3 regions of the Pseudomonas sp. MOIL14HWK12:I2 genome follow, and region 2 is predicted to be linked to each of the others. Evidence: predicted binding sites of a transcription regulator. Region 2 holds the regulator's gene; each other region holds the start of a gene.
What was found. Region 2 encodes FliA, which starts transcription of late flagellar genes. Its sites were predicted from a motif close to CTAAAGTTTNNNNNNNNNNNGCCGNTAA; they were not measured.

Region 1: a site for FliA is predicted at 3,171-3,198, ahead of motA (flagellar motor stator protein MotA). Genes of this name have one in related genera too.
Region 3: a site for FliA is predicted at 3,962-3,989, ahead of PSK12I2_RS0118840 (methyl-accepting chemotaxis protein). Genes of this name have one in related genera too.

Annotation. Positions count from the first base shown of each region.
Region 1 covers NZ_AZOA01000014.1:124,509-134,693, forward strand. The annotation lists gene rsgA (small ribosomal subunit biogenesis GTPase RsgA) at 1-289, shown strand, start outside; gene PSK12I2_RS0113635 (nitroreductase family protein) at 338-937, opposite strand; gene PSK12I2_RS0113640 (flagellar motor protein MotB) at 1,101-2,261, opposite strand; gene motA (flagellar motor stator protein MotA) at 2,261-3,112, opposite strand; gene PSK12I2_RS0113650 (HDOD domain-containing protein) at 3,230-4,747, shown strand; gene PSK12I2_RS0113655 (rhodanese-like domain-containing protein) at 4,807-5,616, shown strand; gene asd (archaetidylserine decarboxylase) at 5,633-6,541, shown strand; gene PSK12I2_RS0113665 (hypothetical protein) at 6,609-8,369, shown strand; gene PSK12I2_RS0113670 (EAL domain-containing protein) at 8,410-10,185, shown strand, end outside.
Region 2 covers NZ_AZOA01000009.1:170,775-180,959, reverse strand. The annotation lists gene flhA (flagellar biosynthesis protein FlhA) at 1-1,922, shown strand, start outside; gene flhF (flagellar biosynthesis protein FlhF) at 1,933-3,261, shown strand; gene fleN (flagellar synthesis regulator FleN) at 3,354-4,184, shown strand; gene fliA (RNA polymerase sigma factor FliA) at 4,181-4,921, shown strand; gene PSK12I2_RS0107915 (chemotaxis response regulator CheY) at 5,009-5,383, shown strand; gene PSK12I2_RS0107910 (protein phosphatase CheZ) at 5,403-6,191, shown strand; gene PSK12I2_RS0107905 (chemotaxis protein CheA) at 6,218-8,461, shown strand; gene PSK12I2_RS0107900 (chemotaxis response regulator protein-glutamate methylesterase) at 8,544-9,662, shown strand; gene PSK12I2_RS0107895 (flagellar motor protein) at 9,697-10,185, shown strand, end outside.
Region 3 covers NZ_KI783313.1:543,902-554,086, forward strand. The annotation lists gene PSK12I2_RS24140 (helix-turn-helix domain-containing protein) at 1-50, shown strand, start outside; gene PSK12I2_RS0118830 (VOC family protein) at 233-856, shown strand; gene PSK12I2_RS0118835 (HD-GYP domain-containing protein) at 890-2,104, opposite strand; gene PSK12I2_RS0118840 (methyl-accepting chemotaxis protein) at 2,291-3,919, opposite strand; gene PSK12I2_RS0118845 (response regulator transcription factor) at 4,060-4,701, opposite strand; gene PSK12I2_RS0118850 (sensor histidine kinase) at 4,698-5,756, opposite strand; gene PSK12I2_RS0118855 (AAA-associated domain-containing protein) at 5,783-7,090, opposite strand; gene PSK12I2_RS0118860 (ABC transporter permease subunit) at 7,104-8,858, opposite strand; gene PSK12I2_RS0118865 (substrate-binding domain-containing protein) at 9,137-10,138, shown strand; gene PSK12I2_RS0118870 (ABC transporter substrate-binding protein) at 10,135-10,185, shown strand, end outside.

The DNA of each region.
Region 1 (10,185 bases), on a different contig from region 2:
CCACACCACTACCACCGCCCGGCTCTTCCACTTTCCCGACGGCGGCGACCTGATCGACTCGCCCGGCATCCGCGAATTCGGCCTCAGTCACGTCAGCCGTGATGATGTCGAAGCTGGCTTCAAGGAATTCGGCGACTACCTGGGCCACTGCCGTTTCCGCGACTGCAAGCATGAGCGGGAGCCCGGTTGCGCCCTGCTCGCTGCCCTGGAGCGCGGTGACATCCATCCGCAGCGGATGGCCAGTTACCGGCATATCCTGGCCAGCCTCGAAGGCGAGTCGCGCTACTAAGCAAAACGCCGGGCAAGCCCGGCGTTTTGCTCTATCAGTCGAGGACCATCAGCCAAGGACGCGGAAGCGCTCGGCGTCGTCCATGAAGCCCTTCTCGGGGAAGTCGCCTTCGTTGGAGCCGAAGGGCATCTGGGCGCGCAGGTGCCAGGTCTCCGGCAGCTTCCACTCGGCGGCGGCCAGGGCGTCGGGCAGCGGATTGTAGTGCTGCAGGCTGGCGCCGATACCGGCATTGGCCAGGGCCGTCCACACCGAGAACTGGGCGATACCGCTGGCCTGCTCCGACCAGATCGGGAAGTTGTCGGCGTAGGCCGGATACTTGTCCTGCAGGCCGGCGACCACATGCCGATCCTCGTAGAACAGCACGGTGCCGGCACCGGCGGCGAAGCTGTTGATCTTGCCTTCGGTGGCGGCGAAGGCGTCGGCCGGCACGATCTGCCGCAGCGCCTGCATGACGAAGCCCCAGAACTTGTCGCTCTCGGCGCCGAACAGGATCACCGCGCGCGAACTCTGCGAATTGAAGGCGGAGGGCGACAGCTTGACGGCCTCCTGGATCAGCGCGGTGACCTGGTCCTGGGCCAGCGGCAGATTCTTGCCCAGCGCGTACTGGCTGCGGCGGCGCTTGATGGTGTCGATAAAGGCGTTGCTCATCGGAAGGCTCCTGCAAGGGAATCGGAGATCGGGAGACCGCGCACGAGGGCGCAAGGTGCCCGATCCGTCATGAAACCCCTGCAGCTTAACCAGCCGTCTTCACGTCAACGGACGAAAAAACCGAACGCTAGCAGCGAATTTTCCTATCTATCAGCGCGACCGTTCAGGGCTTGCTCTGGATGACACCCGCATCGAAGGCATTGATCTGCTGCTTGAAGGCCGCGTTGTTGATGGGTTGCGCCAGGTTGCCGGTGGCGCTGACGCCACCGCTGGAGACCCCGCTCCGGCTCGCCGTCGGGGCGGCGCCGGCCGCGGGCTTGGGTGCCTGGTTGCCGCCGGCGCGCCCCTCGATGGCCTGCTGGGCCTTCTTGGTCAGCACGATGATGTCGATGCGACGGTTGACCGGATTGAGCGGATGCTCGCGATCGAAGGGGGCCGAGGAGGCATAGCCGACGATCCGCGCCACCTGCTCTTCCGGATAGCCACCGGCGATCAGCGCCCGGCGGGCGGCGTTGGCACGACCGGCGGACAGCTCCCAGTTGCTGAAGTCGCCCTTGCCGTTGTAGCGCGCCGCATCGGTATGGCCGCTGATGCTGATCTTGTTCGGCACCTGGCGAATGGTGTCGGCCATGGCCAGCAGGATGTCCTCGAAATAGGACTTCAGCCGCGGACTGCCGGAGTCGAACATCGGCCGGTTCTCGGCATCGACGATCTGGATGCGCAGGCCGTCCTGGGTGATTTCCAGCAGGATCTGGTCCTTGAACTTCTGCAATTCCGGATTCTGCTCGATCTTGTTCTGCAGCTCCTGCAGCAACAGCTCCAGGCGCTCCTTGTCGACCTGCTCGGCGATCTTCTCCGCCTGGCTGGCATCCATCTTCTGGGCCTGCTGGTTCTGATCCTTCTGCGCCGCCGCATTCGGCTGGCGATCCGGCGAACTGTCCGGCGCCTGGGTCGGGTCGGGCTGCACCCGGTTGGAATCGTTGGGGTCGGCGCGCTCCTCCATGTCCGGGTTGACCTTGTTCTGGGTCGAATCCGGTTGCGCCTGGATCTCGGGATTCAGGGTGCGGTCGGGCGCCGGCGTCGGCGTACCGCCCAGGTCGATGACATAGGGGCTGGCGCTTTCGGTGAAGCCGATCGGATCCTGGAAGTAGCCGGCGATGGCCTTCTTCTGTTCCGGGGTGGCCGAGGACATCAGCCAGAGCACCAGGAAGAACGCCATCATGGCGGTGGCGAAGTCGGCGAAGGCGATCTTCCAGGCGCCGCCGTGGTGGCCGGCGGCGCTCTTCTTGACGCGCTTGACGATGATCGGCTGGTTGTTGTCCATCAGCTGCCCCGCATCGCCTGCTCGAGTTCACTGAAGGACGGCCGGTGCGCCGGGAACAGCACCTTGCGGCCGAATTCCACGGCGACGGTGGGCGGCATGCCGCTGGCAGCGGCGACCAGGCAGGCCTTGATGGCCTCCAGCACATTGAGTTCTTCCTTGGCGTCGTGCTCCAGGCAGGTCGCCAGCGGACCGAAGAAGCCGTAGGCCGCGAGAATACCGAGGAAGGTCCCCACCAGGGCCGCACCCACGTGGCCACCGATGGCCGCCTGGTCGCCCTCGCCGAGCATGCCCATGGTGATCACGATGCCCAGTACCGCGGCGACGATGCCGAAGCCGGGCAGGCCGTCAGCGACCCGCGATACCGCGTGGGACGGATGCTCCAGCTCTTCCTTGATGCCGGCCAGTTCCATGTCGAACAGGCCTTCCAGCTCGTGGGGCGCCATGTTGCCGGAGGACATCAGCCGCAGGTAGTCGGCGATGTAGGCGGTCATCCGCTCATCCTTGAGGATGTTCGGGTACTTGCTGAAGATCGGACTCGCCTTGGGATCCTCGACATCCGCCTCGATGGACATCATGCCCTCGCGCCGGCTCTTGTTGAGGATCTCGTAGAGCAGCTTCAGCACGTCCAGGTAGAAGGCGTGGGTGAAGCGATTGCCAAACATCTTCAGCGACTTCTTGAACACCTGCATGAAGGTGCTGCCCGGGTTGGCCTGCAGGAAGGCCCCCAGGGCGGCACCGCCGATGATCAGAACCTCGAGCGGCTGGATGATCGCAGCGATCTTGCCATGCGCGAGGATGTAGCCGCCGAGGACAGCCGCGAATATCACGATGATGCCGATGATTTTTGCCATGGTTGGGAATACTGTGTGCTAAGGAAAATTGAGCCGGGGAATCACCCTCACGCCCCCTTTATCGGACCCGGCGCCCCGGACTGAAGGCCTTTCATCAAATTTCAAGGCGACCGTCGTATGTCCAGCCGCCCGAACACCGTCGAAGACTGGGTCAAACACCTGGAAGGCGTGCGCCTGCCGGTGGCCACCGCCACCGCGGAGCGTCTGCGCCGCGCCCTGGCCGATGGCCGTCTGGCGTTGCATGAGATCGCCGAACGGCTCTGCGAGTCACCCCCCCTGGCGCTGGCCCTGCTGCGCGAGGCCAATCGCGGCCATGCCAGCCTCGGCGATCCGGCCGCCAGTCTGGAAGCCGTGCTCGGCCGCGTCGGACTCGGCCCGGCGGAATACCTGATCGCCCGCCAGCCGACCCTGGCCGAGGAACGCCTGCCGCGTCCGCTGCGCCAGCTGTGCCTGGTCAGCCAGCACGCCATGACCCTGGGGCTGGGCCTGTTCGGCGTGCCCCTGGCGCGACTGTGGCCGGACATCCGCCTGGCCGCCCTGCTCTTTCTGGCGCCGCTCTGGCCGCTGGCGACCCGCTATCCGGAACTCTTCGAGGAATGGGAGCGGCGGGTGCTGGGCGAAGGCGAACCGGCGATAAAGGTCGAGCGCGAGCTGCTCGGCGTGCCGGCGATCCGCCTGTGCCAGGCGCTGGCCCGTCACTGGCAGCTGCCCGAGTGGATCGTCGAAGGCTATCGGCTGCTGGACCAGGATCGCCGGCAACTGGTCAGGGCGTTGCACATCGCCCATGGCGACGATCCCCTCGAACAGCAGCAGCGCCTCGACGACGACCCCACGCTACGGCGCTGGCTGACCCATCCCGGCAACACCATCCTCCTGGCCAACGGCCTGGCGCTGGCCAGCCACCATGCCTGGGACGGTCCCCACACCCTGCGCTGGCAGCGCTTCAGCGCCCTCTACCTGCAACTGCCACTGGCACGGGTGCAGAGTCGCAGCCACGAACTGGCGGTGCAGGACGCCCAGCGCCATGCCCGACCCGGCCTCTGGCACCCGGCCGAAGGCCTGGTCTGGCCGCCGGGCGAACGGCGCCTCAAGCCGGTGCCCCGGGTCCAGGTCGCCAGCGAGAGTCAGGCGCAGCGCTGGCGCGGACTCTGCGAGCAGTTGCTGCACACGCCCAGCGCCTTCGCCACCCTGCCCCAGCTGTTCGATTGCGCCCGCCAGGCGCTGGTGGCCTGCGGCCTGCCGCGGCTGCTGCTGCTGACCCCGGATCGCAACGGCCAGAAGGGCAATGTCCAGCTGCACCATGGCCTGGACGACGCCCCCGGCCTGCAACTGGACATCGCCAGCCATCCGCTGCTGGCCAAGCTGTTCGGCAGCCCCGGCCAGTTGCGCATCGATGACGGCAACCGCGCGCGTTTCGCGCCACACCTGCCCGCCGATCTGCGCCGGCTGTTCAGCAACGAACGGCTCTGGCTGCGCAGTCTGGGCTTTGGCGAGCGGGTGGTGCTGCTGGCGATCCTGGACAGCGAACTGCAGCCGGAGGATCCCCGTCGGACCGCGGCGCTGGACAAGACCTTCACCTGCATCGAGCGCGCCATCGGCACCTTCGCCAATCGTCCGCGGGTACGACCGACCTGACGCTGGCCGGTCAACCTCGGTACACTTCACCTTTGCTACGGACCGACGGGAAATCCGCGATGCCCTTTTCCGCCCTGCCCCTGGTGATCGAACCGGCCGATCTCGCGGCGCGCCTGGATGCGCCCGAACTCATCCTGGTGGATCTCTGCAGCGCCGCCCACTATGCCGAGGGCCATCTGCCCGGCGCGCGCCATGTCGCGCCCGCCCGCACCCAGCTGGGCAGCAAGCCGGCGCCCGGTCTGCTGCCGGCCCAGGCGGACCTGGAGCAGCTGTTCGGCGAACTGGGCCAGCGCGACGAAGCCGTCTACGTGGTCTATGACGACGAAGGCGGCGGCTGGGCCGGACGCTTCATCTGGCTGCTCGATGTCATCGGGCACGGCCACTATCACTACCTCAACGGCGGCCGCCAGGGCTGGATCGCCGCCGGCCTGCCGCTGAGCACCGTGGTGCCCGCGCCAGCCGGGGCACCGGTCGCCCTGACCCTGCACGAGGAGCCCACCGCCAGCCGCGCCTATCTACAGAGCCGGCTGGGCGCCGAGGACCTGGCCATCTGGGACGCCCGCGGCGCCGACGAATACCGTGGCGAAAAGGTGCTGACCGCCCGTGGTGGCCATATTCCCGGGGCGATCAACTTCGAGTGGACCGCCGGCATGGATCGCGAGCGCCAACTGCGCATCCGCGAGGACCTGGGCGCCGAGCTCGAACGCCTGGGCATCACCCGCGACAAGGAAATCATCACCCACTGCCAGACCCATCACCGATCCGGCTTCACCTACCTCGCGGCCAAGGCCCTGGGCTATCCGCGGGTCAAAGCCTATGCCGGCTCCTGGGGCGAATGGGGCAACCACCCCGACACCCCCATCGAATGACTGCCAAGGACCTCCCATGAAACTGCAAGACCGACTGTTCATCCTCGCCCAGCACCTGCTGCCGCACCATCTGCTGTCGCGGGTGATCGGCGGCTTCGCCGAGTGCCGGGCGCCCTGGTTCAAGAATCTGCTGACCCGCTGGTTCGTCCGTCACTATGACGTCGACATGCGCCAGGCCCAGGTGGAAGACCCCACCGCCTACGAGAACTTCAACGCCTTCTTCACCCGCGCCCTCAAGCCCGGCGCCCGTCCGCTGCCGGCCGAAGCCGGCGTGGTGGTGAGCCCGAGCGACGGCGCCATCAGCCAGCTCGGTCGCATCGAGCACGGCCGCATCTTCCAGGCCAAGGGCCACAGCTACAGCCTGCTGGAGCTGCTCGGCGGCGACGGCCTGCGCGCCGCGCCCTTCATGGGCGGCCATTTCGCCACCATCTACCTGTCGCCCAAGGACTACCACCGGGTGCACATGCCGCTCACCGGTACCTTGAAGGAGATGGTCTATGTGCCCGGCCGCATCTTCTCGGTCAACCAGCTCACCGCCGAGAACGTGCCCGAGCTGTTCGCCCGCAACGAGCGGGTGGTCTGCATCTTCGATACCGCCGTGGGCCCCATGGCGGTCATCCTGGTCGGCGCCATGATCGTCGCCAGCATCGAGACGGTGTGGGCCGGCCTGGTCACGCCGCCCAAGCGCGAACTCAAGAGCTTTGCCTACGACGAGGCCGCCCGCGCGCCCATCACCCTGCGTACCGGCGACGAGCTGGGGCGCTTCAAGCTGGGCTCCACCGCCATCGTGCTGTTCGGCCCGGACGCGGTGAACTGGTCCGCTGAACTCGGCGCGCTGTCCACCGTCAACATGGGGCAACTGCTGGGGGTTCCGACCACGCCGGCCCCCTTGACCACCGTTTCCGAGCCAGGGCCTCTCGCCTAGATGCGCGGTTCATTGCCCATCGAACCAGGAGTATGCGCGGCGAATGGATAGCAAAAGGCCACAGCTCATGTTGCGGGTACCGACGCCCGATCAGCGCAGCCTGACGTTTTGTGACGCCACCCCGGCCGGCCTCAAGCGCTGGCTGGAGCAATTGCCACGGGCCAAGCTGGGCGAATTCGCCCGACTGCTCTATCAGGGCCTGCTGGAACTCAACCGGCTGATCCTGACGCCGGAAGCGCGCCTGCGCCTGCTCGAAGCCCTGCGCTCGGACGTGCAGCGGGTCTGCCAGCAGCTCGAACGTCATGTGCTCAACCAGGCCATCGTGCTCGACGAGCGCTCGCGCAAGGTGGCCAATCTCTGCCAGGCCCTGCAGAACCTGCTGGCCGCCGGCTACAAGCTGATCGTGGTCGAGGAAAGCGAGCGCGGCGAACGCAGCACCTTGCTGGCCACCGCCATCCAGCGCGCCCTACGCGCGCTGCTCGGGCCGCTGATCCGCGCCGCCCAGCTCTATACCCCGGTGCACGACAACCTCTGGCTGGAGCTGCACCAGCTCTATCGGCTGGCAGTGACCACCGGCCTGCACAACCAGAAGATTCGCGACGAACTGCTGCCCGGCGACGGCAGCCAGACCATCACCCAGGCCTATGGCGCCGCCCTGCTGTTTGGTGCCGCGCGCTGCAACCAGCTGCGCCAGAGCCATATCGCCCAGCTGACCCTGCACCTGGACGACTGGGCCAGCCTGATCCGCCTGCAAGGGCCCGAACAGAACGGCACCCTGATGGTGGTGGCGCCGCAGATCGACGCCCCGCCGCGTTATCGTTCGCTGTTGCGTGAAGCCAATCTCAACGGTCTGCTCGGTCTTGCGCCGCAACAACTGGTGCAGGCCATCGAGGACTACTTGGCGCTGGCGCCGGAGCAGCGGCCGCGCGCGCGCCTGCCGGTGCATGGCGACCTGTCCCTGGATCTGCTGCAGCACCTGGTCGGCGCCTGGGGCCAGGAAGCGGACCGCGCCTTCCAGCGCATGCCCGGCCAGGGCCAGGTGCAGGTCTGCATCGGCATGAGCGCCCTGCACTACCAGCTCGCGGGGGGGCAGGTGTTCGCCGACACCCTGCGCCTGTCCGCGCAGGCCGTGCCGGACGCCTTCGCGCCCAAGCCCAAGGAAGACGTCTGGTCGCTGGCCTTCGATGCCGATACCCGCGCACCCGACGCCCTGGACTGGAGCGCCGAGTCCCTGGAAGAAATCCATTACGACGTCCTGCCCGGCGACGGCGAGGCGGCCAGTCCGGCCTTTCCGATCCATGCGGTGCAGGTGGTCAATCACAGTCCGGGCGGCTATTGCCTGAGCTGGAGCGGCGAGGTCCCCGAGCAGCTGCAGGCCGGCGAACTGCTCGGCGTGCGCCTGCCCGAGGATCACAACTGGGGCCCGGCGGTGGTGCGCTGGGTACGCCAGGTGCCCGGCAGCGGAACCCACATGGGCGTCGAACTGCTGGCCCCCACCGCACGGCCCTGCGGGCTGCAGCTGCTGCGCAAGGCCGAGCAGAACAGTCAGTACCTGCGTGCCCTGCTGCTGCCGGAGATCAAGGCCATCGACCAGGCGCCGACCCTGATCGCGCCGCGACTACCCTTTCAGGAGGGCAGCAAGGTGCAGATCAATCAGCAGGGCAACGAGCAGCGCGGCATGCTCGACCGGCGTCGCAGCATGACGGTGAGCTTCAGCGTCTTCGAATATCACCTGCTGGAACAGAGCGGCGCTCAGCCCAGCGGCGGCCCTGCCGGCGGTGGCGCCCGGCAGGAAGAAGACTTTGACTCGCTGTGGAAGTCTCTGTAGCTTCGATAAATCATCGTTATCGCCAGGGCGCGAATAGACCATGGCCGCCGAACACAGTGCGATCCGCCTGTTACTGCTCGAAGCATCGCAGAACGAGGCGGAACGCCTGGTCAGTCTGTTCCGCAACGCCGGACGGGCGACGCGGGCCCAGCGTCTGACCGACCCTGCAGGTCTCGACGAACTGCTGTCCCAGTCCTGGGACCTCGCCATCCTCGCCCCGCCCTCTCCCGAACTCGACAGCCTGAGCGCGCTGCGCCAGCTGCGTCGCCGCGTGCCCCAACTCGCCGTCATCCAGCGGGTGCCGCCGGACGATCCCGCAGCGGTGCTCGACGCCCTGCGCCTGGGCGCCCGCGATGGCATCGCCAGCGACAACGACGAGCACCTGCTGCTGGCCAGTCTGCGCGAACTCGGCAACCTGGCCGAGCGCCACGAGCGCCGCCGCCTGGAGCAGGCCCTGGCCGAGGCCGAACAGCGCTGCCAGCTGCTGCTGGCCAACGCCGTGGAGGCGGTCGCCTATGTCCACGACGGCCTGCATATCCACGTCAACTCGGCCTATGTGGAGCGGCTGGGCTATCCATCCGCGGAAGACCTGGAGATCACGCCGCTGATGGACCTCATCGCCGCCGCCGACCAGCCGGCGCTGCGCGAGGCCTTTCGCCAGTTGCGCGACGACCCCAGTCCCCTCGAACTGGACTGCCGGTGCGTCCGCCAGGACGGCAGCACCCTCGGTGTGCGCCTGCGCCTGACGCCGGCCATCTACCTCGACGAACCCTGCGTGCAGCTGCACCTGCGCGAGGAACGCGCGGCCCCGGCCGCCGAGGCCCTCGAGGAACAGCTGCGCGAGGTGCGCTTCCAGGACACCCTCACCGGTCTGCTCAATCGCAGCCGCATGCTCGAACTGCTCGAAGACGCCCTGGAGCGCGCCCGACTCGGCGCGCCGGCCAGCTTCGCCTACCTGAGCATCGATCGCTATCCAACCCTGCTGGCCGAGCTGGGCATAGGTGCCATGGACGAGTTGCTGGTAGCCCTGGCCGAGCGCCTGCGCGAGCACTTCGGCACCCTGGTGACCCTCTCGCGCTTCGCCGATGACGCCTTTACCGCCCTCCTGCCGCAGGCGGCCGACGCCAGCCTGGACAGCGCCTTCGAGCGCCTGCTGGGTCGTCAGGAGCGGCAGCCGCTGACCCTGGCAGGGCGCACCCTGGCGATCAGCTATTCCATCGGCGTGGTCAGCCTGGACAACCACACCAAGAGCGCCGGTGATCTGGTGGACCGGGCGCACCGCTCCGCGCGCCAGGTCGCCCAGCGCGGCGGCAACGCCTGCAAACGCTACGATCCCCAGGAAGAGCTGGCCGCCGCCGCCAATCGCGGCAATCTGGTGGCCATGGTCAAGCAGGCCCTGCAGCAGAACGGCTTCCGCCTGCTGTTCCAGCCGGTGATCGGCCTGCGCGGCAGCAGCCACGAGTACTACGAGGCGCTGCTGCGGCTGGTCAATCCCCAGGGCGAAGAGGTCTCCCCGACCGAATTTGCCCGCACCGCCCGCGACAGCGGCCTGAGCGGCCAGATCGATCGCTGGGTGATCCAGCAGGCGGTGCGTCAGCTGGGCGAACACCGCGCCCGCGGCCACGGTACCCGCATCTTCGTGCACCTCTCGGGCGCGACCCTGGGCGATCTGGAGTTGCTGCCCTGGCTGCGGGAAACCCTGCAGGGGCATCAGCTGGACGCCGAGGCGGTGATCTTCCAGCTCAGCGAAGAAGACCTGCTGGCCCAGCCGGAGCAGGCCCTGGCCATGGCGCAGCGCCTGCGCCGCCAGGGTCAT
Region 2 (10,185 bases):
TGGATTTCGCGGTCTTCCCGACCATCCTGCTGGTGTCGACCCTGCTGCGCCTGGCGCTGAACGTGGCCTCGAGCCGCGTGGTGCTGTTGCACGGCCAGGACGGTCACGACGCCGCGGGCAAGGTCATCCAGGCCTTCGGCGAGGTGGTGGTCGGCGGCAACTACGTGGTCGGTGCGGTGGTGTTCGCCATCCTCATGATCATCAACTTCGTGGTGGTGACCAAGGGTGCCGGCCGCATCTCCGAGGTGTCGGCGCGTTTCACCCTGGACGCCATGCCCGGCAAGCAGATGGCCATCGACGCCGACCTGAACGCCGGCATCATCGACCAGGCCGAAGCCAAGAAGCGCCGGACCGAAGTGGGCCAGGAAGCCGACTTCTACGGTTCCATGGACGGTGCCAGCAAGTTCGTCCGCGGTGACGCCGTCGCCGGTCTGCTGATCCTGTTCATCAACCTTATCGGCGGCATGGCCATCGGTATGGCCCAGCACGGTCTGCCGTTCGGCGAAGCGGCGCGCATCTACGCCCTGCTGACCATCGGTGACGGCCTGGTCGCCCAGGTTCCCTCGCTGCTGCTGTCGGTCGCCGCGGCCATCATGGTCACCCGGGTGTCCTCCGCCGAAGACATGGGTCAGCAGGTCAATCGTCAGATGTTCGCCTCGCCCAAGGCGCTGGCGGTCTCGGCTTTCATCATCATCGCCATGGGCCTGGTGCCTGGCATGCCGCACCTGCCGTTCCTCGGCCTGGGTGGCGCCGCCGCTGCCGGTGCCTGGCTGATCTACAAGCGTCAGCGCCAGGCCAAGCAGACCGCCGAGGTCGAAGCCAAGAAGCAGCAGGACCTGGCTCCCGTGCAGCGTCCGGCCGAGGCCAAGGAGCTGGGCTGGGACGACGTCACCCCGGTGGACATGGTCGGTCTGGAAGTCGGCTATCGGCTGATCCCCATGGTCGATCGCAACCAGGGTGGCCAACTCCTGGCGCGGATCAAGGGCGTGCGCAAGAAGCTGTCCCAGGACCTCGGTTTCCTCATGCCGTCGGTACACATCCGCGACAACCTGGACCTGCTGCCCAACGCCTATCGTCTGACTCTGATGGGCGTCAGCGTGGCCGAGGCCGAGATCTATCCCGACCGCGAACTGGCCATCAACCCCGGTCAGGTCTATGGCTCCCTCAACGGCGTCGCCGCCAAGGATCCGGCATTCGGTCTGGAGGCGGTCTGGATCGACGTCACCCAGCGCGACCAGGCCCAGTCCCTCGGCTACACCGTGGTCGATGCCAGCACCGTGGTCGCCACCCACCTCAACCAGGTGCTCTTCAAGCACGCCCACGAGCTGATCGGCCACGAGGAGGTCCAGCAACTGCTGCAGGTACTGGCCAAGAGTTCGCCCAAGCTGGCCGAGGAGCTGGTGCCCGGCATCGTCTCCCTGTCGACCCTGCTCAAGATCCTCCAGCAACTGCTGCAGGAGCAGGTCCCGGTCCGCGACATCCGTACCATCGCCGAAGCCATCGCCAACGTCGGTCCGCGGAGTCAAGATCCCGCCGCCATCGCCGGTGCCGTACGGGTCGCCTTGTCCCGCGCAATCGTCCAGAACATCGTTGGAATGGAGCCTGAGCTGCCTGTTATCACCCTTGAGCCAAGGTTGGAACAGATGTTGCTAAGTAGTATGCAGAAGGCCGGTCAAGGCGCCGAGGACGGCATGTTCCTCGAGCCTGGCATGGCTGAAAAACTGCAGCGTTCCCTCATCGAGGCAGCGCAGCGTCAGGAAATGATGGGTAAGCCAGTGGTGCTGCTGGTAGCCGGTGCGATCCGCGGGATGATGTCCCGCTTCGCGCGGATGGCGGCGCCGAACATGAGTGTACTGGCCTACCAGGAAATTCCGGACAACAAGCAGGTCACCATCGTCGCTACCGTTGGCCAGAATGGCTGAGGTCTAGATCATGCAAGTCAAACGTTTCTTCGCCGCCGATATGCGTCAAGCCATGAAGCTGGTACGCGACGAGCTGGGCCCGGATGCCGCCATCCTCAGCAACCGCCGGGTCGCCGGTGGTGTCGAGCTGACCGCGGCGCTGGACTACCAGGCTCCGGCACCGGCCGCGCCCAACGCGGAGCTGCAGGCGGAGTTGCGCAAGACCCATGCGAAGATCGCCCAGGCCCATGCCGACCTCAGCATCCGCGCGCCGGGCGTGCCCTCGGCCGCACCCAAGGACAAGCAGCTGCTCGGCGCCATCAGCGCCGCCGACAGCCGCCGCGAGCCGGTGATCGCCCCGCCGCGTGCGCCCCAGCCGGCCGCTGCCGCCCCTGCCGCCAGCGCCGCGCCGGAAGACCGTCGCGCCCTGGAAGCCATGCGCAGCGAACTCAGCGGTCTGCGTGAACTGCTGGAAGTCCAGCTCGGCTCCATGGCCTGGACCCAGGTGCAGTCCACCCGTCCGCAGCAGGCCGGCCTCTGGCGTCGTCTGCAGCGCATGGGTCTGCCGGCCGATCTGGCCCGCCACCTGCTCGACAGCGTCGCCAAGATCCAGGACCCGCGCCATGCCTGGCGCATGCTGCTGGCCAACTTCGCCCAGCTGGCCAAGACCACCGATGCCAAGATTCTGGAGGAGGGTGGTGTCGTCGCCTTCGTCGGTCCGGCCGGCATGGGCAAGACCACCACCCTGGCCAAGCTCGCCGCCAGCTACGTGCTCAAGTACGGTCCCCAGAGTCTGGCGCTGGTCAGCATGGACAGCTTCCGCATCGGTGCCCAGGAGCAGATCAAGACCCTTGGCCGCATCCTCGACGTGCCGGTGACCCTGGTCGACCCGGGCCAGTCCCTGGCCCAGGCGCTGGCACCCCTGGCACGCAAGCGCCTGGTGCTGATCGACACCGCGGGCATGCCCGCCAATGATCCGGCGCTCAAGGTGCAGCTCGAAGCCCTGGCCAACCGCCAGCTGAAAATTCGCAACTATCTGGTATTGGGTGTCACCAGCCAGAGCCAGGTGCTCAAGGCGGCCTACCACAGCTATCGGCGCTGCGGCCTGAGCGGCTGCGTGCTGACCAAGCTGGACGAAGCCGCCAGTCTCGGCGAGGCCCTGGGTCTGGCCATCAGCCAGCGCCTGCCGGTGGCCTACATTGCCGACGGCCCGCGCATCCCGGACGACCTGCATCCGGCCCGCAGCCACCAGCTGGTGAGCCGCGCGGTGAGCCTGCAGGCCCCCGAGGAACCGAGCGAAGAAACCATGGCGGGCATGCTTGCCGGCCTGTATCAGAGCAATGCCCGCCGCGCCGGTTAGCGCAGACGAACGGTAGTGGTGCATCGCATGCCTGGGCACGCCAAATGCACTTGGTCTAAAGTGTGACGGATTTCAATCAAAGGTATCAGGCAATGGGTAGCATGCATCCCGTCCAAGTCATAGCGGTCACGGGCGGTAAAGGCGGTGTCGGCAAGACCAACGTGTCGGTCAACCTGGCCTTGGCCCTGGCCGATATCGGGCGGCGCGTCATGCTGCTCGACGCCGACCTGGGCCTTGCCAACATCGACGTTCTGCTCGGCCTGTCGCCCAAGCGCACCCTGGCCGACGTCATCTCCGGCGAGTGCGAGCTGCGCGACGTGCTGCTGCACGGCCCGGGCGGCATCCGCATCGTCCCGGCGGCCTCGGGCACCCAGGCGATGGTCAATCTGACGCCGGCCCAGCACGCCGGTCTGATCCAGGCCTTCAGCGACATCAGCGAAAACCTCGACGTGCTCATCGTCGATACCGCGGCCGGCATCGGCGACCAGGTGGTCAGCTTCGTTCGCGCCGCCCAGGAAGTCCTGGTGGTGGTGTGCGACGAGCCCACCTCCATCACCGATGCCTACGCCCTGATCAAGCTGCTCAATCGCGACCATGGCGTCACCCGTTTCCGGGTCCTGGCGAACATGGCGCTGACGCCCCAGGAAGGTCGCAATCTCTTTGCTAAGCTGACCAAGGTGACCGACAGATTCCTGGATGTCGCCCTCCAGTATGTGGGCGCCATTCCGTTCGACGAGGCGGTGCGCAAAGCCGTGCAGAAACAGCGCCCCGTGTTCGAAGCCTTTCCGCGTGCCAAGGCCTCGCTGGCCTTTCGTGCGGTAGCTCAGAAAGTCGATGGCTGGCCGTTGCCCGCCAATCCGCGCGGCCATCTCGAGTTCTTTGTCGAGCGCCTTGTGCAACCAGCCATCGGTACCCACGCATGACAGCATCCAGCGGGCTTCGCATGTACAGCAAAACCTCGGAACGTACCCAGCAGGAGCAACTCATCAACCGCTATGCGCCGTTGGTGAAACGCATCGCCTACCACCTCCTGGCGCGATTGCCTGCCAGTGTGCAGGTCGAGGACCTGATGCAGGCCGGCATGATCGGCCTGCTGGAGGCCTCGCGCAAATATGACGCCGGCAAGGGTGCCAGCTTCGAGACCTACGCCGGCATCCGCATCCGCGGCGCCATGCTCGACGAGGTCCGCAAGGGCGATTGGGCACCACGCTCGGTGCACCGCAACACGCGCATGGTCACCGACGCCATTCGCGCGGTGGAAGCGCGCACCGGTCGCGACGCTAAAGATTCCGAAGTCGCGGCCGAACTTAAATTGAGTCTGGATGAGTACTACGGCATCCTTGGCGACACCATGGGGAGTCGCCTGTTCAGTTTCGACGACCTCATGGAGGGTGGTGAGCATGGGCTCGAGGAGAGCGGTTCGCATGAACTCGAACCCGGTCGCGGTCTGGAGGACGAGCGCTTCCGCAAGGCCCTGGCCGACGCCATCGCCAATCTTCCGGAGCGTGAACGTCTGGTGCTCTCGCTGTATTACGACGAGGAACTCAACCTCAAGGAAATCGGCGAGGTGCTGGGCGTGAGCGAGTCACGCGTCTGCCAACTTCACAGTCAATGCGCGGCACGCCTGCGGGCGCGGCTGGCGGAATGGCGTTCGCGTTAACCGGCTGGTACTCAGGCTACTACGATTGCTTAGACGCGCCTTGCGGCGTGTGTGCGGATTAGGACGGAGGTCGACTTGGACAAGAACATGAAAATCCTCATCGTGGACGATTTTTCCACGATGAGACGCATCATCAAGAATTTGCTGCGCGATCTGGGATTCACCAACACCGCCGAAGCGGACGACGGCAACACCGCGCTGCCGATGTTGCAGAGCGGCAACTTCGATTTTCTCGTCACCGACTGGAACATGCCCGGCATGACCGGCATCGACCTGCTGCGCCAGGTGCGCGCCGATGCGCGCCTGAAGACCCTGCCAGTGCTGATGGTGACCGCCGAAGCCAAGCGCGAGCAGATCATCGAAGCCGCTCAGGCCGGCGTGAACGGCTATGTGGTCAAGCCTTTCACCGCCCAGGTGCTGAAAGAAAAGATCGACAAGATCTTCGAGCGGGTGAACGGCTGAAGAAAGCCGCGGGGACGTTATGGATCAGCTTGGCTCCAACAGCTTCAGCGACTTCGAGTCGAATCTCAAACAGCACGCCCAAGAGCTGGTGAAATGCCTGGAAAGCGGCGATTTCACCCAGGCCGTGCACGTCATCAATGAACTCAACCAGTTGCGCGATCGGGGTCTCTACCAGGAAGTCGGCAAGCTGACCCGCGAGTTGCACAACGCCATCGTCAACTTCGAGATCGATCCGCGCGGCATGGCCGGCGAAGAGGTCTCCCAGATCAGCGATGCCACCGATCGTCTCTCCTACGTGGTGAAGATGACCGAGAACGCCGCCAACCGGACCATGGATCTGGTGGAGGAGAGCGCCCCGCTGGTAGGCAACTTCGGCGACGAAGCCCGGGCCGTGCATGCCGACTGGAAGAAGTTCATGCGCCGGGAAATGGGCGCGGACGAATTCCGCGAGCTGGCCAAGCGCGTCGACGCCTTCCTCAGTCACAGCGAGAGCAGCGCCGAGCAATTGTCGGCCAAGCTCAACGACATCCTCCTGGCGCAGGACTACCAGGACCTTACCGGTCAGGTGATCAAGCGCGTGGTCAATCTCGTCGGGCAGATCGAGAAAGACCTCGTCAAGCTGGTGATGATGGCCAGCCAGGTCGATCGCTATACCGGCTTCAGTCACGATCACACCGCGCTGATCGAACAGAATCGAAAAGAAAAGACGATGAAGGGTGAAGGTCCGCAGATTCATGCCGATAAGCGTGAAGACGTCGTGGCCGCTCAGGTCGACGTCGACGATCTTCTATCCAGTCTGGGCTTTTGACCCAGACCCTCTTGGGGAGTGCAGGAATGAGCTTCGACGCCGATGAAGAGATCCTCCAGGATTTCCTGGTAGAGGCCGGCGAGATTCTCGAACAGTTGTCCGAACAATTGGTCGAGCTGGAAAGCCGCCCGGATGACATGGATCTGCTGAACGCCATTTTCCGTGGCTTCCATACCGTAAAGGGCGGTGCCGGTTTCCTGCAGCTCCATACCCTGGTCGAGTGCTGCCATATCGCGGAAAACGTTTTCGACATCCTGCGCAAGGGCGAACGCCGCGTGGATGCCGAGCTGATGGATGTGGTGCTGCAGGCACTGGATTCCGTCAACGAGATGTTCGGTCAGGTCCGTGAACGCGAAGAGCCGACCCCGGCCTCGCCCGAATTGCTGGCGGCCCTGGCCCGCCTGGCCGAGCCCGCCGGCAGTGCGCCGGCGCCGGCTGCGGTTGCGCCCGTGGCTGCCGCTCCGGCAGTGGTCGCGGAACCGGCTCCGGTCGCCGCTGCGGCGGCCGAGCCGGAATTGAGCGATGCCGATTTCCAGAATCTGCTCGATGCCCTGGGCAGCGAGCCGAGCGCGGCAGCGGAAACGCCGGCAGCCGCCGGTGGCGACGACATCACCGATGACGAATTCGAAGCCCTGCTCGACCAGCTGCATGGCAAGGGCAAGTTCCAGGAGGCGCCGGCCGCCGCGCCAGTTGCCGCTGCGGCCCCTGCCGCGGCCGCGCCCGGTGGCGACGACATCACCGACGATGAATTCGAGGCCCTGCTCGACGAATTGCACGGCAAGGGCAAGTTCGTCGCCAGCGAAGCCGCGGCACCCGTCGCTGCAGCCCCGGCCGCAGCGGCTCCGGCAGCCGCAGCGAGCGGTGACGAGATCACCGACGACGAATTCGAATCCCTGCTCGACGAATTGCATGGCAAGGGCAAGTTCAGTGGTCCCGCGGCAGCCGCGGAAGCGGTAGCCGCTCCGGTGGCCGCTGCGCCGGCACCGGTGGCCGCACCTCAGCCGGCGGCTCCCGCGCCTGCGCCGAAGCCGGCGCCGGTGGCCGAGGCCGCGGTGCCCAAGCCGGCAGCCGCCGCGCCTGCCGAGCGTCCCACCAGCGAGGCGGAGACCACCGTGCGGGTCGACACCGCGCGGCTGGACGAGATCATGAACATGGTCGGCGAACTGGTGCTGGTGCGTAACCGTCTGGTACGCCTGGGCCTGAACAGCGGCGACGAAGCCATGGCCAAGGCCGTGTCCAACCTCGACGTGGTCACCGCCGATCTGCAGACCTCGGTCATGAAGACCCGGATGCAGCCGATCAAGAAGGTCTTTGGTCGCTTCCCGCGCCTGGTCCGCGATCTGGCGCGCAGCCTGAAGAAAGAGATCAATCTGGAACTGGTCGGTGAAGAAACCGACCTGGACAAGAACCTGGTCGAGGCCCTGGCCGATCCGCTGGTGCACCTGGTGCGCAACGCGGTCGACCACGGCATCGAAGGACCGGCCGAGCGTGAAGAGAACGGCAAGTCCCGTGCGGGGCGCGTAGTGCTCTCCGCCGAGCAGGAAGGCGACCATATCCTTCTGTCGATCTCCGATGACGGCAAGGGCATGGACGCGGATCTGCTGCGCAACAAGGCCGTGGAAAAAGGTCTGCTCGACCGCGACGCGGCCGATCGCCTGACCGAGACCGAGTGCTTCAACCTGATCTTCGCCCCGGGTTTCTCCACCAAGGCCGAGATCTCCGACATCTCCGGTCGCGGTGTGGGCATGGACGTGGTCAAGACCAAGATCAGCCAGCTCAACGGCACGCTGAACGTCTTCTCGACCAAGGGCCAGGGCTCCAAGATCGTCATCAAGGTCCCCCTGACCCTGGCGATCATGCCGACGCTGATGGTGATGCTGGGCAACCAGGCCTTCGCCTTCCCGCTGGTCAACGTCAACGAGATCTTCCACCTCGACCTGTCCCGCACCAACGTGGTGGACGGCCAGGAAGTGGTGGTGGTGCGCGACAAGGCGCTGCCGCTGTTCTACCTCAAGCGCTGGCTGGTGCCCAATGCGGCCCATGTGGAGCAGGGGGAGGGGCATGTGGTGATCCTCTCGGTGGGCACCCAGCGCATCGGCTTCGTGGTCGATCAACTGGTGGGCCAGGAAGAGGTGGTCATCAAGCCACTAGGCAAGATGCTGCAGGGAACGCCTGGCATGTCCGGGGCGACCATCACCGGCGACGGCCGCATCGCGCTCATCCTCGATGTGCCCAGCATGCTCAAGCGCTACGCCCGTCGCGGGCTCTGAGTCGGTCGGGTACGAGCGGCGTCGGGCCCGTGCCCGGCGCCATCGGGTGGCCTGCGCCGCCCAAGGTTAGGAGTTTCAACGTATGCCGGTAAAAGTACTGGTGGTGGACGATTCCGGCTTCTTCCGGCGTCGGCTCAAGGAGATCCTGGCGGCCGATCCCAACATCTCGGTGGTGGGCACGGCCAGCAACGGACGCGAAGGGGTCGACCAGGCCCTGGCGCTGCGACCCGATGTCATCACCATGGACTACGAGATGCCGATGATGGACGGCATCACCGCGGTCCGCCACATCATGCAGAAGTGCCCGACCCCGGTGCTGATGTTCTCCTCGCTCACCCATGAAGGCGCCCGGGTTACCCTGGACGCCCTGGATGCCGGCGCGGTCGACTATCTGCCCAAGAATTTCGAGGACATCTCGCGCAATCCGGCCAGCGTGCAGAAGCTGCTGTGCGAGAAGATCCATCATATCGCCCGGTCCAATCGGCGCTTCGCCGTGGCGCCCAGCGTCGCGCCGGCAGCGCCCGCAAGCGCCGCCGCGGCGCCGGCTACGGCCCGACCGGCAGCGCGTCCGGCTGCGCCTAGCGGCGCTGCAGCGGGTCATGCACCCGCCGCCCCGGCTTCGCCGCCGCCCAAGCGCAAGCACTATCGCCTGGTAGCCATCGGCACCTCAACCGGAGGGCCGGTGGCTCTGCAGCGGGTGCTCACCCAGTTGCCAGCCAATTTCCCGGCGCCTCTGGTGCTGATCCAGCACATGCCTGCCGCCTTCACCAAGGCCTTCGCCGAGCGCCTGGACAAGCTTTGCCGCATCAGCGTCAAGGAAGCCGAGGACGGTGACCAGTTGCGTCCGGGCCTGGCCCTGCTGGCACCGGGTGGCAAGCAGATGATGGTGGATGGCCGCGGCATGGTGAAGATCCTGCCCGGTGACGAACGCCTCAACTACAAGCCCTGCGTCGACGTGACCTTTGGCTCCGCGGCCAAGGCCTATGCCGACAAGGTGCTGGCGGTGGTCCTGACCGGCATGGGCGCCGACGGCCGCGAAGGCGCCCGGATGCTCAAGCAGGTCGGCAGCCAGGTGTGGGCCCAGGACGAAGCCAGTTGCGTCATCTACGGCATGCCCATGGCCATCGCCAAGGCCAATCTGGCCGACGCCATCTATGGCCTGGACGACATCGGCAGACACCTGACCGAGGCCTGTTCGTGACGGCAGGCGTTCTCCGGCCAGAAGGGCATTGAGCGTGGACGTGCTCAGTCTCATCGGCATCCTGCTGGCCTTTACCGCCATCATGGGCGGCAACCTGCTGGAGGGCGGCTCCTTTACCGCCCTGGCCAATGGCCCGGCGGCATTGATCGTGGTGGGCGGTACCCTGGGCGCCGTCCTGCTGCAGACCCGCCTGCCGGTGCTGCGGCGCGCCCTGACCATGCTGGCCTGGGTATTCGTGCCGCCGCGGCTGGACCTTACCGGCGGTATCCGCAAGGTGGTCAACTGGAGCAACGTGGCGCGCAAGGAAGGTCTGCTGGGGCTCGAACCCCTGGTCGCCCGCGAAGCCGATCCCTATGCCGCCAAGGGCCTGCAGTTGCTGGTGGACGGCACCGAGCCCGAAGCCCTGCGCAGCATCCTCGAGGTGGACCTCTACGGCCAGGAAGACCGCGACATCGCCGCCGCCAAGGTCTATGAGGCCATGGGCGGCTATGCGCCCACGGTGGGCATCATCGGCGCGGTGATG
Region 3 (10,185 bases), on a different contig from region 2:
GGGCCGCGCGCCGCGCCTTCGATGAGCGAGGCCCGGAGAAGCCTGCGTGACAATCGCCCAGACCAATGCCGAACGAGCCCACTGGCGAAGACCCTCGGACCTGAGTGGGACCGCCAGGACCACCGACCGCGCTCCACGGCAGCTGGTGTCCTGAGTCGGGCCCACCAGTGAGCCCTGGGCGGATAATGCCGCTTCTCTCGTGCTCCACCTTGTCCGCTCAGGAGCCTTCCCCATGAGACATTCCCGCCTGGATCACCTGGTTATCGTGGCCCCGACCCTGGCCGCGGGCGCCCGGTATGTCGGGGAGCGCCTCGGCGTGGCGCTGCAGCCCGGCGGCCAGCATGCGCGCATGGGTACCCACAACCTGCTGCTGGGGCTGGGGGACGGCTATCTGGAAGTCATAGCCCCGGACCCGGACGCGCCGCCGCCGACCAGACCGCGCTGGTTCGAACTGGATCAGCTGGCACCGGACGCTGCGCCCCGCCTGGCCCACTGGGTGGCCGGGACCCAGGGCTTGGCGCAGGCGGATGCGCACCTCACGCGGACCTTCGGCCGCATCGAGTCGATGAGTCGCGGCGCGCTGGCCTGGCAGATCTCGATCCATGCCGATGGGCAGCTGCCACTGGGCGGGGTCCTGCCCAGCCTGATCGACTGGGGCGACGCCCGGCACCCGGCGGCTGGGCTGATCGATCAGGGCTGTCGCCTGCAGCGCCTGGAGCTCAGGCATCCCGATGCCGCGGGGCTCGGGCAGCAGCTGGAGGCGATCGGCTTTGCCGGTCCCGTCGCGGTGCTGCCTGGGGAGAGACCCGGCTTGCTGGCCTACCTGGAGACGCCGACGGGTCTGAAGACCCTCTGACGGTCGGCCCCCAAACGGCGACCCCTCATCCGTTCAGCCCGGCACCACCAGTCCCTTGGCGCGGTAGGCGTCGATGTCGATGCCATAGGCACCCGAGGGTTTCACTTCGCGGACGCTGACCAGGCGGCCCTGCTCATCGAGCGGATTGCGCGCCAGGTCGAGCACCCGCTCCGGGCGCGGCTGCTTGCTGGCGTCCAGCACGATCAGCACGCGGGGCTTCAATTTGCTGCCGGCGTCGAAGCCGATGATGATGCCCACCTCGCCGGTGCTCAGCTCGACGATCTCGCCCGGCGGATAGACGCCGATCAGCTGGATGAAGGCCAGCACGACGACTTCGTCGAATTGCGTGCCCCGGGCTTCGAACAGTACGCGCAGGGCTTCCAGGCTGGAGCGGCCCTCGCTGTAGGGGCGATCGCTGGTGATGGCGTCGTAGGCGTCCACCACGGCGATGATCCTGGCCTTGAAGGGGATGCGGTGCGCCGGCAGCTGGCGGGGATACCCCTTGCCATCCATGCGCTCGTGGTGGGTATGGGCGACGTCGACGGCGGCCGGCGGCACCTCGCTGTTGGCCATCAGCAACTGATAGCCGTAGGTGGTATGGGCCTGCATGATGCGAAATTCTTCGTCGGTCAGGCGGCCGGGCTTGTTGAGGATCTCGTCGGGCACCTTGATCTTGCCGACGTCGTGCAGCATGCCGCACACCCCGAGTTCTTCCAGTTCGAGAGGCAGCAGGCCCAGCGCCTTGCCCAGGGCGATGGCATAGAGCGAGACGCGCAGGCAGTGCTCCGCGGTGTAGTGGTCGCGCTGCTTGATGCGCGCCAGCCAGAGGCTGGCCGCGGGGTGCTTGAGCACGCTTTCGACGCACTCGCCGACCGCGCGGCGCACTTCGCCGACGTCGAGTTCCTTGCCGAACTTGACGGCGTCGAGCATGCGCATCGACACGGCCCGGGCTTCACGCCACACCGGTTCGGTGGTCTTGACCTCATCCCGGTAGTCGATGGCATAGGTCTTGGCCTGAGCGCCTGCCGACAGGCTGGCGGACAGCGGCGTCACCGTATGGCTCTGGCGGCGATCCACCCAGACGAATTCGCAGGTCTCCTGCAGGGTGCGCAGGTCGTGCGCGTTCTGGATGGGAAAGCCCTGGAACAGGAAGGGCGTGCCCGCCCAGGGTCGATCCAGTTCGCAGACGTACATGCCCAGCTGCAATTGGGAGACAGGTACTCTGAGACTGTATTCGGGCAGCGCCATGGTTTCTCTGCGAGAGCGTCGAGGGACGAAACTAAATAGGTATTACAATAACCATTGATACCAAAAAGCCACTACTCGGGAAAGCGCCCGGCGGGCTTGCGCCGATGAACCGGCGAAACAGGGTGGCCAAAGGTAACCGAATGTAAGAAGAGCGGGCGCGCGACCGCCGTCAGCGCGCCCTGCCCCTCACGCCAGCTTGAAGCGGCGCACCAGCGTCTGCAGTTCACCGGCCAGTTCCGACAGCTGCTCGCTGGCGCCCACGGTTTCGCGGTTGCCATCGCTGGTCTGCACCGACAGATCGCGGATGCTGATGAGGTTGCGGTCCACCTCGCGGGAGACGTGGGCCTGCTCTTCGGAGGCGGTGGCGATCTGCAGATTGCGCTCGTCGATCAGGCGCACGGCCTGGAGGATGTCGCTCAGGGCCGTGCCGGCTTCCTGGGCGATCACATAGGTGGCGTGGGCCTGGGTGGTGCTGAGCTGCATGGAATCCACGGCTTCGGCTGAGCCCTTCTGGATCGCCTGGATCATCTGCTCGATCTCGCGGGTCGAGGTCTGGGTGCGGTGCGCCAGGGCGCGGACCTCGTCGGCGACCACGGCGAAACCGCGGCCCTGCTCGCCCGCGCGGGCGGCCTCGATGGCGGCGTTCAGCGCCAGCAGGTTGGTCTGCTCGGCGATGGCGCCGATCACGCTGAGCACCTGACTGATGTCCTGGGCCTGCCCGGCCAGGCCTTCGACCTGGACCGAGGTCGACTGCACCTGCTGGGTGAGACGCTGCATGGCGTCGAGGGCCTGGCCGACCTTGGTGTTGCCGTTTTCCGCCGCAGCACTGGATTCCCGCGCGGCCTGGGAGGTGGACGAGGCGTTGCGCGCCACCTCTTCCACGGCGGCGCTCATTTCGGTGACCGCGGTGGCGGCCTGGTCGATCTCGGCGTTCTGGCTGGCCAGGGCGCGACTGGCCTGGTCGGTGACGGCGTGCATGGTGCGGGCGGTATCACTCAGGCGGTCGGACGAACGCGAGATACCGTGGAGGGTATCCTTGAGATTGTCCTGCATCTGCGCCAGGGCGCGCATCAGGCCGGCGGCTTCGTCCTTGCCCGTGGGATCTATCCGGCCGGTCAGCTCACCCTGGGCGATGGCATTGGCCACGGCCAGGGAGTCGCCGATCGGCTGAGCCAGGCTACGGGTCAGACGCCAGGCCAGCAGCAGGGTCACCAGCACCGCCAGCAGCATGATGCCGACCACGATGCTGACGCTGCGGTCATAGATGCCGGTGGCCGCCTCCCCCGCGTGACGGGCGCCTTCGCCGTTGAAATCGCGCAGGCGGGTCAGTTGCTCCTGATAGCCTTCGGCCCGCTGGCGCTGCTCGCCATTGGCCAGCCTGAGGGCCTCGGCGCGATCGCTGGCGGCCAGGGTGACGATGCGATCCAGCCCGTCCAGGTAGCCTTTCATCTGCAGCGCGGCCTGCTCGAAATTGGCGCGCTCTTCAGCGGTGGAGATCAGATGGTCGCGGTAATAGGCCGTGCGCGCATTCATCAGATCGCGATTCTGCTGGATCTTCCGCGCTGCCATGGCCATGGCGGCGCTGTCCTCAGTGGCCAGCAGCCGAATGCTCTCCAGCCGGGTGTGCATCAAGGCGATCTGGATGTCATCGGTGGTCTGGACGCTTGCCAGCCACTCGGCCTCCATCGCCTGCTCGGTGGCGCGCAGGGCCTTGAGCTGGACCAGGGCGAAGGCCCCGAGCAGCATCACGAACAGGGTGACCGCACCGAAGCAGAGGATGGCGCGAGGGGCGATGCGTAGCTGACGTAGGTTCAAGACGAGCTCCTTGGATCGGCGAAAGGCGATCCTCTAAAACCCGTATCGACTGACTATTGCCTTTCTTTAGCGCGCAAGCGATTGGCGCGACAACCCGGCTGCGGTGTCTGTCCAGCGGCTGTACGCCCGACAGGAAAGGCCTAGCCGCGCGACGCCTCCAGCCGCTCGACCATCTTCACCAGTTCCGCCAGGGAACCGGCCTGCAGCTTGCGCATCAGGGCGGCGCGACGCACCTTGACGGTAATCTCGCTGACCCCCAGCTGGGCGGCGATCTGCTTGTTGAGCAGCCCGGTCACCACCCGCGCCAGCACCGCTCGCTCGCCGTCGTTGAGGGTGTCGAGGCGGCTCTGCAGGTCCTGCAACTGGCGGCGCTGGGCATGGGCCTCCTGCGCCTTGCACAGTGCCTGGTCGATGGCATCGAGCAGGTCCTGGTCGCGAAACGGCTTGGTGAGGAATTCCAGGGCGCCCTGCTTCATCGCCCGGACCGACATGGGGATGTCGCCATGGCCGGTGATGAAGATGATCGGCAGCGCCAGGCCGCGGCGCTGCAACTCCTGCTGCAGATCCAGGCCGTTCATGCCGGGCATGCGCACGTCCAGCACCAGGCAGCCCGGCGCGTCCAGCCGGGCCCGCTCGAGAAAGTCGGCGGCCGAGACATAGCTGCGGGTATCGAGCCCCACGGACGCCAGCAGGTCTTCCACGGCGGCGCGCACCGAGGCGTCGTCGTCCACCAGGTGGACCAGGGTGGGCTGGGTTTGGCCGGTCATGCTCGCTGAGGTCATGGTTGTGGATCCTTGGGCAGGCTGCAGTAGACCCCGGTGCCGCCCTCCGGCAACGAGGTGGCCCAGATCCGCCCGCCGTGGGCTTCGACGATGGAGCGACTCAGCGCCAGGCCCAGGCCCATGCCCTGCGCCTTGGTGGTGTAGAAAGCCTCGAACATCTGCTCGCGCGCCACCGGCGTCAAGCCACGACCGCTGTCTTCGACGCCGAGGCGGATGGCGCCGGCGGTATCCTGCCCCACCTGGATGACCACCCGCCGCTGTTCGGGCGGTATCCCTTCGAGGGCGTCCAGGGCGTTGAGCAGCAGATTGAGGATGACTTGCTGCAGCTGGCTTTCGTCGGCCAGCAGCGGCGGCAGGCCCTCCTGCAGGCGCACCTCCACGGCGACCTGGCGCTGGCTCAATTCGGCGCGGACGAAATCCAGCACCTTCTCCACGGTATCGGCGACGTTGAGCCAATCCTTGGCCACCTGCGCCTGGCGCACCAGACTGCGCACCCGGGCGATCACTGCGCTGGCGCGGTGGGCGTCGTCGATGACCCGTTGCGCGGCCTGCACGGCGCGCTCCACCTGCGGCGGCTGATTGCTCAACCAGCGCTGGCAGGCGTTGCCACTGGCGGCGATGGCGGTGAGCGGCTGATTCACCTCGTGGGCGATGGACGCGGCCAGTTCACCCAGCTGGCTTAGGCGCCCGGCCTGGACCAGACGCGTCCGGGCCGCATCGGCGGCGCGCTTGGCGGCCTCCAGGCGCAGCGACAGGGCGGCGACCGCGACGATGGCCAGCAGGCTGATGATGCAGTTGACCAGCCCCGCCTCCTGGTCGCCGCTGCGGGTAGCGACATAGCTGCAGAGCACCAGCAGCGTGCAGCCCAGGGCGGTGACCGTGACCCCGCGTGCGGACAGGAAGCCGGCCGCCAGAAGCACCACCACCACTTGGAAGACGCCGATGGCGATCTCCCGGTCGGTAAAGGTGTCCAGCAGGGCGATGCCCAGCGCCAGGGCGCAGAGGCCCCCTAGCCGCAGCCAGTGGGTGGTGGTGGCGAAGGGGCGTCGATCCATGGCCAGTTTCTCGTTCGTGGTCGCTCTTAACCTGGATTTTCCAGGCTGAACATATCGGCCGCCTGATCATAGGCGAAGAGCTCACCATAGCGCCCCCACTGGATGGCGCTGCCCAGGGTGCGGGCGGCGTCGGCTTCGTCCATGAAGTCCTCCAGTTCGTCGCGGAAGCGCCGCGCCGGCGCCGTGTGGCCCTGGCGATCGTCCAGCACCCGGCGGATATGGGCCACCAGCGGCACGAAGTTGAGCAACTGGCGGGCGAACAGCTGCTTGCGCACGTCCACCCCCGCCTCGACGTAGGCGCGCCCGGCCGGCAGCAGGCGCAGATCGCCGCCTTCGAGGACCGCCAGGCGCAGCAGTTGCAGCACCTCGGCCAGGGGAAAGAGTTCGTCCAGCGCATAGCCCAACCCGCCGGCCAGCTCCGGCAGGTCGGCGCGACCGTCGTAGGGCGCGGCCTGGACCGCCTCCAGCAGGCCGGCCAGGGCGTTCGTCGAGACCGTCGGCAGCCGCATGCCCAGGCCATTGCCGGGAACCCCTGCGTCGTGGGGTGCCGGGGTGGCCTCGCCAGTCATGCGCACATAGATCTCCTCCACCAGTTCGCGAAAGGCCGGATCGTGGCGATTGCGCGGCTGCGGCAGGTCGATGCGGATCTCGCTGGCGACGCGCCCGGGATTGCTGGAAAAGATCAGTACCCGATCGCAGAGCAGCACCGCCTCGGCGATGTTGTGGGTGACCATGAGGATCGAACGGATCGGCATGCGCCCCTCGACCCAGAGATCGAGCAGGTCGGTGCGCAGGGTCTCGGCGGTAAGCACGTCCAGCGCCGAGAAGGGTTCGTCCATCAGCAGCACGTCCGGGTGCACCACCAGGGCACGGGCCAGGCCGACGCGCTGGCGCATGCCGCCGGAAAGTTCCTTGGGATAGGCGCTTTCGAAGCCGTCCAGGCCGATCAGGTCGATGGCGGCCAGGGCGCGACGACGGCGCTCGTCCAGCGGCACGTGCAGGGCTTCCAGGCCGATCTCGACGTTCTGCAGCACGGTCAGCCAGGGAAACAGCGCGAAGCTCTGGAACACCATGCTGACCCGGGCACGCTGGCCGTCGTCCTTGGGCGGGAAGTCGACGGTGCCGCCGCTGGGGGTGAGCAGGCCGGCGATGGATCTGAGCAGGGTCGACTTGCCCGAGCCGGAGCGCCCCAGCAGGCCGACGATCTCGTTTTCGTGCAGGGTCAGGGAGACTTCGTCCAGCACGATCCGGGCCGGGCCGCCGGCGTTGCCATAGAGCTGGCGGACGTTCTGGACATCGATCAGGGGACGGGCATTCAGCGTGGTCAGGTTCATGGCGCTTCTCCTCTTAGTCGAGCCGCAGACGCCGCTCGGCGTAGGCATACAGGGGCCGCCAGAGCAGCCGGTTGAAACCGAGTACGAAGATCGACATCACCACGATGCCCAGGGCGACCCGCGGGAAATCGCCGGCGGTGGTCATCTGCGCGATGTAGGCGCCCAGGCCATGGGCCTGCAGGCGTTCATTGCCCCAGCTCACCACCTCGGCGACGATGCTGGCGTTCCAGGAGCCGCCCGCGGCGGTCAGGGCGCCGGTGACGTAGTAGGGAAAGATCGCCGGCAGGGCCAGCTGCCGCCACCACTGCCAGCGCTTGAGACCGAACAGCCGGGCCGCTTCGCGCAGGTCGTTGGGCAGCACGCTGGCGCCGGCGATGACGTTGAACAGGATGTACCACTGGGTGCCCAGCACCATCAGCGGCGACAGCCAGATGTCCGGATTGAGGTGGAAGCTGACGATGCCCACCACCGCCACCGGGAACAGCACGTTGGCCGGAAAGGCGGCGAGGAACTGGGCCACCGCCTGCAGACGCTGCGACCAGCCCGGGCGCAGGCCGATCCAGACGCCGATGGGCACCCAGATCAGGCTGGCGACGGCGATCAGCAGCAGCACCCGGGCCATGGTCAGCAGCCCCAGGCCGAGCACCGCGACCGCTTCCACCCAGTAGACGTCGGCGGCGATGAAGCGGTACAGCGCATAGACGCCATAGGGCAGCACCACCAGCAGCGCGCCGTACCAGAGCACGTCCAGCCCGCGCTGCAGCCAGGCGCGGCGGTGCGGCGCCAGGTGCCAGTGCGGCCATGCGCGGCGAATCCGCGGGGTGGCGAGCTGGGTGCAGAAGCTGCCGAAGCCGCCCAGCATGCGCCCCAGGCGCGCACGCCGGACCAGGTCGTAGACCCAGGAGCGCGGCACCTGCTGGCTGGCGGTTTGCTCGACGCGGAAACGATCGGCCCAGGCCACCACCGGGCGGAAGAACAGCTGGTCGTAGACCAGGATCACCAGGCCCATGGCCAGCACCGCCCAGCCGATGGCGGCGATGTCCTGCCGGGCGATGGCCAGCGCCAGCCAGGAGCCGATACCAGGCAGGTTGATGGTGTTGTCGCCCACGGTGATGGCTTCCGAGGCCACCACGAAGAACCAGCCGCCGGACATGGACATCATGGTGTTCCACACCAGGCCGGGGATGGCGAACGGCAGCTCGAGGCGAAAGAACCGGCGCCAGGGCGACAGCCCGAACTGGCGGCTCACCTGCTGCAGGTCCTCGGGCACGGTGCGCAGCGACTGGTAGAAGCCGAACGCCATGTTCCAGGCCTGGCTGGTGAAGATGGCGAAGATGGCCGCGCACTCGGCGCCCAGCTGGCGACCGGGAAAGAGCCCCAGGAAGAAACTCACGGTAAAGGTCAGGAAGCCGAGGATGGGCACCGACTGCAGGATGTCGATGGCCGGCAGGATCAGCAGCTCCGCCTTGCGACTCTTGGCCGCCAGGGTGGCGAAGACAAAGGTGAACAGCAGCGAGGCGCCCAGGGCGATGAACATGCGCAGGGTGGTGCGCAGGGCGTACTCGGGCAGTCGCGCCAGGTCGAGGGTCATGGGATCGGCGTCGAGCACGGCCAGGGGCGCGCGCATCTCGGCGACGCCATGCCAGATCAGCGCCAGGGCGATCAGCCCGAGGACGAGGCAGAGGGCATCGGCCCACAGGGAGGTGGGACGTTGCCGCAGCGAGCGCGGCGCCACGGCGGGGGTGTAGAGGCCAGGAAGGGTCTTCATGGCGTACCTCTTTGAATGGGGGCCTTGGGAGAGCGGCCGGCCCTGCCGCGCAGGGTTCGGACACCGGGCTAATCTAGGCGCGCCACCCTGTCCCAGCCATCGAAACGATGGACGTTTGGCTATACCAAGGTATATCCCGCCCTCGCCTGCTGCCCTGCGCGCCGGAGGACCTACCGGCGCGCAGGGCCAGAGCAGAAGCTTCATCTCGCTGTCATCGTCCCGACATCTGCCGCCGGCATTGTCTGCCCCCAATGAGATCGATCTCAAACGAGGCCGGCATGACCGATCTGAAACAGGTAGCGCAACAGGCGGGAGTCTCCCGGGCCACCGCGGCACGTGCCTTCGCCACCCCCGAGCAGGTGCGCGATAGCACCCGGCAGCGGGTGCTGGACGCCGCGCGCAGTCTCAATTTCCGCCCCAACCTGCTGGGCCGCCAGCTGCGCCAGCAGAGCACCCGGCTGATCGGCGTGGTGGTGCCGAGCCTGCTCAACCCGGTGTTCGCCGAACAGCTGCAGGCCATGGAGCGCACCGCGCGCAGCCAGGGCTATTCGCTGGTGATCGCCACCACCGACTACCAGCCGGAGCGCGAGGCGGCGGTGGTGGAGGAACTGCTGCGCCAGCGCGTCGCCGGTCTGGTGCTGACGGTGGCCGATGCCGACCGCAGCGAGGTGCTGGCCGAGCTGAGCCAGGAGCAGACGCCCTTCATCCTGGCCTATCACGAACCCCAGCGCCCCTATGCGGCGGTGGCGGTGGACAACCGCCAGGGCATGGCCATGGCCACCGAGCACCTGCTCGGCCTGGGACACAGCCGCATCGCCCTGGTCTCGGGGCCGGCCCAGCAATCGGATCGCAGCGAGCGCCGGTTCGCCGGCTATTGCCAGGCCATGGCCGCCGCCGGTCTGCCGACGCTGCCGCGCCTGGAACTGGCCAGTCACACCGACGCCGACTGGGCGGAGCTGGCGCCGCTACTGGAGCGCCACGCCCCGACCGCCCTGCTCTGCACCAACGATCTGCTGGCCATCAGCGTCATCGCCGAACTGCAGCGCCACGGGGTGCCCGTGCCCGCCGACCTCTCGGTGGTGGGCTTCGACGGCATCGCCATGGGCGCCCGCCTCGAACCCAGCCTGTGCAGCGTCATGCAGCCCTTGCAGAGCCTGGGCGCCGTGCTCGTCACCGAATTGCTGGCGCTGATCGCCGGCAGTGCCACCCACCAGCAGTGTCTGCCCTGCCTCGTCCGTCCCGGCACCAGTGCCGGCCCCTTGAAGGAGCCCTACCGATGAAATCACTCTTCCCCGTGCGTCGCCTCCTGGCCGGCCTGGTCCTGGCC